DNA from 3 places in the Sphingomonas sp. CFBP 13603 genome. Region 3 is predicted to be linked to each of the others. Evidence: riboswitches for the same ligand, from Rfam matches in the RefSeq annotation. Region 3 holds a riboswitch; each other region holds the start of a gene.

What was found. Region 3 has a riboswitch for cobalamin ahead of IFR23_RS08320 (HoxN/HupN/NixA family nickel/cobalt transporter). Riboswitches for the same ligand answer to the same signal wherever they lie in the genome.
Region 1: linked by a shared signal. The riboswitch ahead of IFR23_RS08970 (DUF1636 domain-containing protein) and the one ahead of IFR23_RS08320 (HoxN/HupN/NixA family nickel/cobalt transporter) in region 3 are both predicted to bind cobalamin.
Region 2: linked by a shared signal. The riboswitch ahead of IFR23_RS14990 (TonB-dependent receptor plug domain-containing protein) and the one ahead of IFR23_RS08320 (HoxN/HupN/NixA family nickel/cobalt transporter) in region 3 are both predicted to bind cobalamin.

What each region holds. Positions count from the first base shown of each region.
Region 1 covers NZ_JADBIA010000004.1:265,429-268,698, forward strand. The annotation lists gene IFR23_RS08960 (histidine phosphatase family protein) at 1-448, opposite strand, end outside; gene cobT (nicotinate-nucleotide--dimethylbenzimidazole phosphoribosyltransferase) at 445-1,458, opposite strand; gene IFR23_RS08970 (DUF1636 domain-containing protein) at 1,455-1,862, opposite strand; cobalamin riboswitch at 2,034-2,227, opposite strand; gene cobO (cob(I)yrinic acid a,c-diamide adenosyltransferase) at 2,419-3,018, opposite strand; gene IFR23_RS08980 (NAD(P)/FAD-dependent oxidoreductase) at 3,079-3,270, shown strand, end outside.
Region 2 covers NZ_JADBIA010000010.1:75,216-78,485, forward strand. The annotation lists gene IFR23_RS14985 (TonB-dependent receptor) at 1-1,080, shown strand, start outside; cobalamin riboswitch at 1,133-1,348, shown strand; gene IFR23_RS14990 (TonB-dependent receptor plug domain-containing protein) at 1,465-3,270, shown strand, end outside.
Region 3 covers NZ_JADBIA010000004.1:121,709-124,978, reverse strand. The annotation lists cobalamin riboswitch at 60-269, opposite strand; gene IFR23_RS08320 (HoxN/HupN/NixA family nickel/cobalt transporter) at 442-1,503, opposite strand; cobalamin riboswitch at 1,671-1,889, opposite strand; gene IFR23_RS08315 (glycosyl hydrolase 2 galactose-binding domain-containing protein) at 2,087-3,270, shown strand, end outside.

The sequences.
Region 1 (3,270 bases), 140 kb from region 3:
CGAGCGCCGCGCGGATCGCGCCGCCATGCGTGACGATTAGCGTCGCCGCCGGGGGCACATCGGCAAGCGCATCGTGCACGCGGCCTTGGAGCGCAGACCAGCGCTCCCCGCCCGGTGGAGGCGCCGCGTCTGGATCGTCATAAAACTGCGCCAACGCCGTCGGATCGACCTCCGCGGGCTCGAGCCCATCCCAGGCCCCGAAATCGAGCTCGCGCCACCGCGGGTCGACATCGACCTCGATCGCCCGAGAGGCGGCGATCGCCCGCGCACAGTCGCGTGTCCGGGCAAGGTCCGACGTCACGATGCGCGCGACGTCGAGCGTCGCCGCCCGTGCCAGACAGGCGGCAATGCCCTGAACCGTCACCGATGCGTCGGTCCGTCCGAGCAGCAGCCCTTCTCGTGTCGGTGCGCCATGCCGCATCAGGTACAGCATGTGCGAGCCGGTCACGCGACCGAGACCCCCGCCTCGGCAAATGTCGCCATCTCGTCATGCGCCGCCAGCGCCGCGCGAACGAGCAACGTCGCAGTCGCCGCGCCGCTTCCCTCGCCGAGCCGCATGCCCAGCGACAACAGGGGATCGAGACCCAATGCCCGCAACAGGCGCGCATGACCCGGCTCGGCCGACACGTGGCCGGCAAGACAGTGTGCGAGGATATCCGGGCACGCAGCGGCGATCGGCGCGACCGCGGCACAGCATATGAAGCCATCGAACATGACGGGTACGCCAGCGAGGCGCGCCGCGAGGACCGCGCCTGCGATCGCCGCAAGTTCGCGACCGCCAAGCCTGCGTAGCGTCTCGAACGGGGTGGTCAGTGCGTCCCGGTGCAGCGCCAGCCCGGCCTCCACGGTCGCGATCTTGCGGGCCATGCCGTCGTCGTCGACTCCCGTACCGGGCCCGACCCAGTCGCGTGCCGATCCATCGAAGCTGGCGAGGCACAGCGCGGCGGCCGAGGTCGAGTTGCCGATCCCCATTTCGCCGAGCACGATCAGGTCGGGCGCATCCGCAACGACGGCGGCGCCCGCGTTGATCGCGGCGAGACATTCCTCCTCCGACATCGCCGGGGCGACGGTGAAATCGATCGTCGGCCGGTCGAGGTCGAGCGGGACGACTCTGAGATCGAGCCCCGCCGCGCGCGACAGCGCGTTGATCGCCGCGCCGCCATGCTCGAAATTGGCCACCATCTGCGCCGTGACGGAGGCCGGAAACGCACTGACGCCGCGATCGACGATGCCGTGATTACCCGCAAAGATCACCACCCGGCCGCGATCGAGCCGCGGGCGTTCATGGCCCTGCCAGCCGGCCATGAAGACGGCAATCTCTTCCAACCGCCCGAGCGAACCCGGCGGTTTGGTGAGTTGCCCCTGACGCGCCACCGCCGCCGATCGGGCGGCTTCGTCCGGCTGCGGCAACGCGCGCAAGGATGACAGAAATGCTCCGGCCGTCGAAAAGAAGGTCATTCCACGACGAACCCGGCGGGCGGCGTGCGCGTGATGAAGTGGCCCTTCACCCCCTGCGGCCATTGCTTGAACGGCACCTGCCCGAACGCGCTCTCGCCGTAGAGCCGCGCGTAATCGAGGATCGCACGCGCGGCGTCTTCGGTCGGCTCGAATCTGCCGAGCACATAGCCAACCTTGGCGGGCGCGCGGAGGTGGATCGTGCAGAAATCCTGGCACGCGAACAGGCACGGCATCTCCTGCACCGCGACGTCGGCATAAGCCGGATCGCTCGCCTGCACCGCCTTCAGCGCGCTGACCAGCCGCGCGCCGCCGCGTTGGCCGTGCTCGTCGTCGCGCGCATCGGTGGAATGGCGGCACGTATTGCACGCGACTACCGCGACGCCGTCTTCGACCGGCTTCAGCATGTCCGTTCCCGGACGATCTCGGAACGATGTGAACTTGGCATAGAAACCCCTTCGGACAGTCGGTCTCGCACGACGCGAAGGGCGAAGGTGCATGCCTCCAGCCTCCGCGCAACGCGAAGCGATGTCGTCGCTCGGGGTGTTACCCGTCCGTTCGGCGCACCCTGGCCGGACGAAAGACGACCGCGACGGGCAGGTCTCCTGGCTCGCGGGTCAACGCCGTCCGCGCCGCCTTCTCGGGAACATCCCAATGGCATGAGGCACGATGGCTCGCCGCGTACAGTTGCAGGGGCAGCCGGGTGTTTCCCGTTCCCATTTTCATCCCCCTCCGCGCGAGCATCGGGGGAACCTGTCGCGGGGGCAGCGATAGGCGGGAGGTGGAGACGACGCAAGACACGGCTACGTCGGTTAGAAGTCCGCCAGCCATCCCCACGCGCTCCCGTCATCCTGACGAAAGTCAGGATCCAGGGTAACGGGAGGTGGCCTTCGTGGCTCTGGATCCTGACTTTCGTCAGGATGACGGACGGTGGTTTCATTGGGTCGTAGAGTACGAAGCCGCCTAGAACTCCACGCCCGCCTGCGCCTTCACCCCCGACCGGAACGGATGCTTCACCTGCGTCATCTCGGTTACCAGGTCCGCCATCTCGATCAGCGCGTCCGGCGCGTTCCGCCCGGTCACCACGACATGCGTCATCTCGGGCTTCTCGGCTAACACGGCCAGCACCTCGTCGACCAGCAGATACTCATACCGCAACACGATATTGAGTTCATCCGCGACCACCATCGCGTACGACGGGTCGGCAATCATCCGCCTGACCTCGTCCCACGCCTCGCGCGCCACCGCGATGTCGCGCGCGCGATCCTGCGTGTCCCAGGTAAAGCCCTCCCCCATCGGCTTGAACTCGCATAGGTCCGGGAACGCATCGAAAACCGCCTTCTCGCCGGTCGTCATCGCGCCCTTGACGAACTGTACCACGCCAACCTTGCGCCCATGTCCGATCATCCGCACCGCCATGCCGAACGCGGCGGTCGACTTGCCCTTGCCCTTGCCGGTGTGGACGATGATCAGGCCCTTCTCGATCGTCTTGCTCGCGACGATCCGGTCGTGGACCTCCTTGCGCTTGGCGCTCTTGGCATTCTGCTCGTCGTCGGTCCGCATGATCAAGTCCTCTCGTCCTCCCGATGGCGGATCGCGCCGCGCGGCGCTAGAGCGACCGACATGCTCCGCCTCACCGACCTCAAGCTCCCGCTCAACCACGCCGACGAAGCGCTGCCCGCCGCGATCCGCGATCGCCTGCGCGTCACCCCGCGCGACCTGATCCGCTACACCATCGCGAGGCGCGCGCACGATGCCCGCGACAAGATGGACATCCAGCTCGTCTATTCGGTCGACGTCACGCTGAAAAACGAG
Region 2 (3,270 bases), on a different contig from region 3:
ATCGAGATCCTCCCGCCGCTGGGCGAGAGCATCGCGCTTCGCCTGGGAGCGGATGTTCGCGATGTCAGCGGGAAGACGCAGGAGCTGTACACGTTCGTCAACGCAGCGCCGACGCGGCGGCGCGAGGCCGGCGGGAGCACGACGACGACTGGCGTGTTCGCGGATGGGAGCCTCGTCGCGGGCGACTTCACGTTCAGCCTGGGTGGCCGGGTCGACTGGTGGTCGATCGACGGTGGCTATCTGTCCGAACGGCCGCTCGCGGGCGGCGCGGCGCTGACCAATCTGCGCTATGCGGATCGCGACGGCAGCGAGACGACCGGCCGGGCGGGCGTAGCGTATCAACCGGTCGAGGCGATCACGCTGCGGGCGGCCGGGTATCGCGGGTGGCGATTGCCGACGCTCAACGAACTGTATCGACCATTCCGCGTCGGCAACGATGCGACCGCGGCGAACGCGCTGCTGTCGCCGGAGCGGCTGACCGGGGTCGAGGGCGGTGTCACGCTGACGCCTGCTCCGGGCGTGAGCATCGCCGCGACGTATTTCTACAACCGGCTGAAGGATGCGGTGGCCAACGTCACGACGACCAACCCGCCGCAGGTGTTGCCGGGGGTGACGACCTACCGCGTTCGCCAGAACCTCGACGCGATCCGCGCGCACGGGTTCGAGCTGGATGCGGCGTATCGGCCGGGTCCGTTTGGCGTGCAGGCATCGTGGTCGCATACGAATTCGAAGGTCGAGGGGTCGGGGATCACGGCTGCTCTGGACGGTTTGCGTCCGGCGCAGACCCCGCGCGATCAGGTTTCGGGGACGATCGACTGGCGACACGACGCGGCAGCGCTGTCGCTGACCGTGCGCCATATCGGCCGGCAGTTCGATGACGACCAGAACACGCGGGTGCTCGATCCGGCGACGACGCTGGACGCGTATGCGGCGTTGCCGATCCTGCGCTCGCTGGTCGCCGAGGTGCGCGGGGAGAATTTGTTCAACGAGCGCGTCGAGGCAGGGATCAGCGGCGCGAACATCGTCGAGCGCGCCACGCCGCGAACGATCTGGGTGGGGCTGCGGTACGGCGGGCGGTGAGCGCCGATCGTCTCCAGGTGTCTCTGCGTTGACCCGTGTCTGGCGCACGACTAATGCCGCCAACGTGAAGGGTTCCCGGCGACGGGATCAAAAGGGAAGTCGGTGCGCGGGCCGGGTCGTCACGATCCAAATCCGCAAGACCGGCGCTGTACCCGCAACTGTGACCGGATAGCGGCCACCCCGATATGCCACTGGGTCTCGACCTGGGAAGGCGGGGTGGGCGCGGCGACCCGGAAGCCAGGAGACCTGCCTCTCACGGTCGATCCACTGCGCGGGCGGGTGTCCGGCGCGGACGAGTGCTCCGGTCATGCCGGGTTTCCTCGAGCGAGAGACGTCTGGCCGCCCGGCGAATGGTCGCTGGCGGTTCCGTTTAGGACGCAGCCGATGACGAAATTCTTCCTTCTCCTGAGTGCCGCGGCGATCGCATCGCCCGCCTATGCGCAGGACATTCCCGACTTCGACGCCCCCGAAGTCGTCGTCACCGCGACCCGCGCGGCGCAACCGCTGAGCGAGATCGGCCAGGCCGTGACCGTGATCGACCGCGCCGAGATCGAGCGCCGCCAGACCACCGTCGTGTCCGATCTGCTCGCGACCACGCCGGGCATTACCGTCACGCGCAACGGTACGGTCGGCGCGCTGACCAGCGTTCGCATCCGCGGTGCCGAGGCGGACCAGACGCTCGTCGTGATCGATGGCGTGCGCGTCAACGACCCCTCGTCGACCGGGGGCGGCTTCAACTTCGGCAACCTGCTGTCGAGCTCGGTCGAGCGCATCGAGATATTGCGCGGGCCGAACTCGGTGCCTTGGGGCAGCCAGGCGATTGGGGGCGTCGTCAACATCATCACAGCCGCGCCGACCGAGGGCGTGCAAGCGCGCGCCAACGCCGAGTACGGCTATGCCGACAGCGTGTTCGCGAGCGCGGGCGTCTCGGGCAAGTCGGGGCCGGTGTCCGGATCGCTGACCGGCGGCTATCTGCGCACCGACGGTATCTCGTCCGCAGCCAGCGGCACGGAGCGCGACGGCTATCGCCAATATGGCGCAACCGGGCGGGTGGGCGTCGAGTTCGCGCCGGGCATCGGCCTGGACCTGCGCGGCTATTTCGCGGACAGCAAAGTCGAGATCGACGACGGTTTTGACCCGAACACGTTCGTGGTCGCCGACAGTCTCGCCTACGCCACCACGCAAGAGCTTTACGGCTATGCGGGCCTACATGCGAACCTCGCGGACGGTCGGTTCAACAACCGCGTGGCGTTCACGATCGCCGATATCAACCGCGACAACTTCACCCAGCCCGGTGGCGACATATCGTTCATTGGCCGTGGCCGTAGCGAGCGCTATGAATATCAGGGCGACTTCCGCCCGCTCGACCAGGTGCGCGTCGTCGCAGGTGTCGAGCGCGAGAACAGTCGTTTCAACGACGGCTTCACGTTTGCAGATACCGGCATCACCAGCGTGTACGGCCAGCTGATCGTCAAGCCGCTCGATATCCTCACGGTCACCGGCGGCGTCCGCAACGACGACCACGACGATTTCGGCAGCCACACGACGTTCGGCGCCAACGCAGCGTTGGCATTGCGGACCGGCACCACCGTCCGCGCGAGCTATGGCGAGGGCTTCAAGGCACCGACCTTGTACCAGCTGTTCTCCGACTACGGGAACCGTGGCCTCGATCCGGAGACGGCACGCAACTTCGACGTTGGCGTCGAACAGGCGTTTCTCGGCAACCGGGCGCGCGTCGCGGTGACCTATTTCAATCGCCGCACGCGCAACCAGATCGACTTCCGCGATTGCAGCCCGGCCGAGCTGGCGACGCCCGGTTCGATCTGCGCCAACCGTCCGTTCGGCGTTTACGACAACGTCGCGCGGGCCGAAGCGGATGGCGTCGAATTCACGCTCGCGCTGCGCCCGGTCGACGCGCTGACGCTGACCGCCAACTACAGCTATATCGACACCGAGAACCGCTCGATCGGGGACAATTTCGGCAATGTTCTGGCACGTCGCCCAAAGCAGACCGCGAGCGTCGATGCCGATTATCGGTTCGCGTTCGGACTGTCCGTCGGCGGCACCGTGACGATGGTCGGCGACAGCTTCGACGAGGCGAGCAATACCACGCGGCTCGACGGCTATGCGCTGGCCGGCGTCCGTGCGGAACTGCCGATCGGCGAGCGGTTCGCGGTCTATGGCCGCGTC
Region 3 (3,270 bases):
CGCACGCGTTCGTCGCTCAGACGGAGTACCGTGCCGCGACCATCCCCTGGATCGTAGCAAGAGCGACCGTAGCGCTGGCAGGTCTCCTGGCTTACGGGTCGAGGCTCGACGTACGCCTTCCCAGGTTTCCCCAGTGGCTGCCCTTGCGTGAAGGGCGTGTGCGTCTCGCTCACCGCTTACAGTTGCAGGGACAGCCGCGGCATTGGGAGGAACTCCCGCACCGCATTCCCATTCAAGCCCCGAAGGGCACCGGCGCGATCTGTGAGGTTCGGTGCAACCGACCCTCAGAAAGTGAACTAGATGAGTTTGCGGGGACTGCCAATGCGTCTTTGCATACGTCATGCCGGGCTCGTTCCGGCATCCACGGATCCGCATGCTCGATAGCCATGAGTTTGCGGAACCGTGGACCCCGGAACAAGTCCGGGGTGACGGAGGGGTGCGCTATCCGTGCACGACTTCGATCTCGTCGAAGCGTTTCCAGCGGTAGATCGCGAAGCTCAGCACCCAGCAGAGCACGAACAGCCCGATGATCGCGAAGCCGAGGCCGTTGAAATTCTCGCCGAGCGCCTCCGCCAGATCCCAGATGCCGCCGGTCAGCCCCAGCTTCGATCCGAGCAGCGCGAGCGTCTCGATCCCGCCGATCGCGATCGCGACGATCGCCGAGATCAACGTGATGGTGATGTTGTAATAGAGTTTGCGGATCGGCTTCACGAACGCCCACTCATACGCGCCGAGCATGACGACCCCGTCCGCGGTATCGACCAGCGCCATCCCAGTCGCGAACAGCACGGGCAGAACGAGGACGGTGCCGATCGACAGGCCGTCGGCGGCTTGGCTCGCGGACAGGCCGAGGATCGCAACCTCGGTGGCCGTGTCGAAGCCCAGCCCGAACAGGAAGCCGAGCGGCGCCATGTGCCAGCTCCGCGTGACCAGCCGGAACATCGGCCGGAACAGCCGCGCGAGCAAGCCGCGGTTGCCGAGCAGCAGGTCGAGATCCTCCTCGACATAGGTGCCGCCACTGCGGACATGGCCGAAGGTCCGCCACACCGAGCGCAGGATGATCAAGTTCATCGCCGCGATCGTGAACAGGAAGACGGCGGAAATGACGGTCGCGATGACGCCGCCGACCTGTTTGAACGCCTCGAACTGCGACAGCGCGCTGGCGGTGAGCGCGATCGCGACAGCGGCGATCAGCACGATCCCCGAATGACCGATCGCGAACCAGAAGCCGACCGCGATCGGCCGCTGGCCGTCCTGCATGAGCTTGCGAGTCACGTTGTCGATCGCGGCGATGTGATCCGCGTCGACGGCGTGCCGCAGACCCAGGCCCCAGGCGAGCAGCGCGGTGCCCAGCATCAGCGGTTGCGCGTGGAACAGCGAGAACGCCCAGCCCCAGGCGGCGATGTTGGCAATGATCAGGCCTGCGAACATCCAGCCGATCCGCTTGCGGGTGGCGGCGCGCGTCGGTCTCTCGATCGTTCTCTCTATCGTCGCAGTCGTCATGCAGAACTCCCCGGCGTCCGACGAGGACGGGGGCCTGCCGCGAGCGGCCGGGACACGCGAAGACCGGACGCCATGAGCAGCCGACGCGCGTCGCCGTGCGGCCCCTGCCGCGCGTGTCGTCGCTCAGACGGCGTTCACCGTGCCTCGGCCACCCCCTGGACCGGGACAAGAGCGACCAGACGCCGGCAGGTCTCCTGGCTCACGGGTCAAAGCTCCACGCCACGCCTTCCCAGGCTCTTCGGCCCAGTGGCTGCCCTCCAGTCGAAGGGCCCGTGCGTCTCGCTCGCCGCTTACAGTTGCAGGGACAGCCGCGGCATTGGCAGGGCGAACCCCACCGCACCGCATTCCCAATCAAGCCCCGAGGGGCACCGACGCGATCATGCAGGCGGCGTTGATCCGCTGCCCGCCCGGTTGGGTATCCTGCTTTCGCGGCGCTGCCAATATGCGCCTCGGCCAAACGTGGTCTCGGACGCCCCGACCGATCGGAAACAATTCGTAATTCAATTTGGCTTTTTCGCGGCACCGCGTCATGTTGACCGTCAATCGCGGAGCATCGTCAGATTCCGCGCACGGGAGGATGATTATGGGCAAGCGGATGTTCGCCGGCACGATTTCCATGGCGGCGTTATGCTGTGCGACCGCCGCGTCGGCCCAGAGCTATGGTCCGTTCAACGTCGCGGCGCCTGCTGGTGGCGACAGCCTCAATACGGCGATCGGTGGCGATAGCGCCAGGCCGATCGACGCGCCGAACTGGACACTGTCGGGGTGGATCGAACCCAGGACGGTCCGCGACGGCATCGTGCCCGTTGCGGGGTTCGGCGATATCGCGAACGGACCGCGCCGCTATCTCGGGCTCGACAAGGGCCGCCCGAGCCTGATCACCGAAGCCGGCACGGTGATCGCGCCATCGCGGATCGCGGCCGGCAGCTGGCATCACGTCGCGGCGACGGTCGAGCAGGGTCAGGCGCGCCTGTACGTCGATGGGCGACAGGTCGCGCAGCGCCGGATGACCACGGCACCCGTGCCATCGGCCGCGACGATCGCGCCGTTCGGCGGGCGGGTTTCGGGCTTTGCGATGGAGGGACGTGCGCTCGACGCGGGTGCGGTGAAGGCGCTCGCCACGACCAAGCCGGGCGCGTCGATCGTCTATCAGGATGCGAGCCCGGCATGGCCGGTTCAGGTGCGTCAATCGCTTGGCCAGACCACCCCGCAGGATGCCTGGACCCGGCCGGTGTCGAGGGGCCCCTTCCCCGCGCCCGTCGCCAAGCCACTCCCGACCGAACCCGCGATCGCACCGCTGCATGCCGGCGCCTGGACGGTTGCCGGCTGGCGGCTGGCCGAAGCGCCGAAGGTGACCGCACCCGGGGCCACGCTCAGCCGTGTGGGGTTCGATGCGTCGAACTGGTACGTTGCGACGGTGCCTGGCACGGTACTGACGACGCTGGTGGATCGCGGTGTCTATGCCGACCCTGCGTTCGGTTTGAACAACATGACGATCCCCGAAAGCCTGGCGAAACAGGATTACTGGTACCGCACCGAGTTCGACGCACCCGCCGCGACCGCGGGCAAGCGACAGATGCTCAATTTCGACGGCGTGAACTACAGCGCGGAGGTGTGGCTGAACGGCGCACCGATCGGCACGATGAAGGGTGCGTTCGTGCGCGGCCGGTTCGACGTGACCGGCAAGCTGCTGCCCGGCCGCAACGCGGTCGCGGTGAAGGTGTCGCCGCCGCCGCACCCGGGGATCGCGCAGGAAGAGTCGCTGAC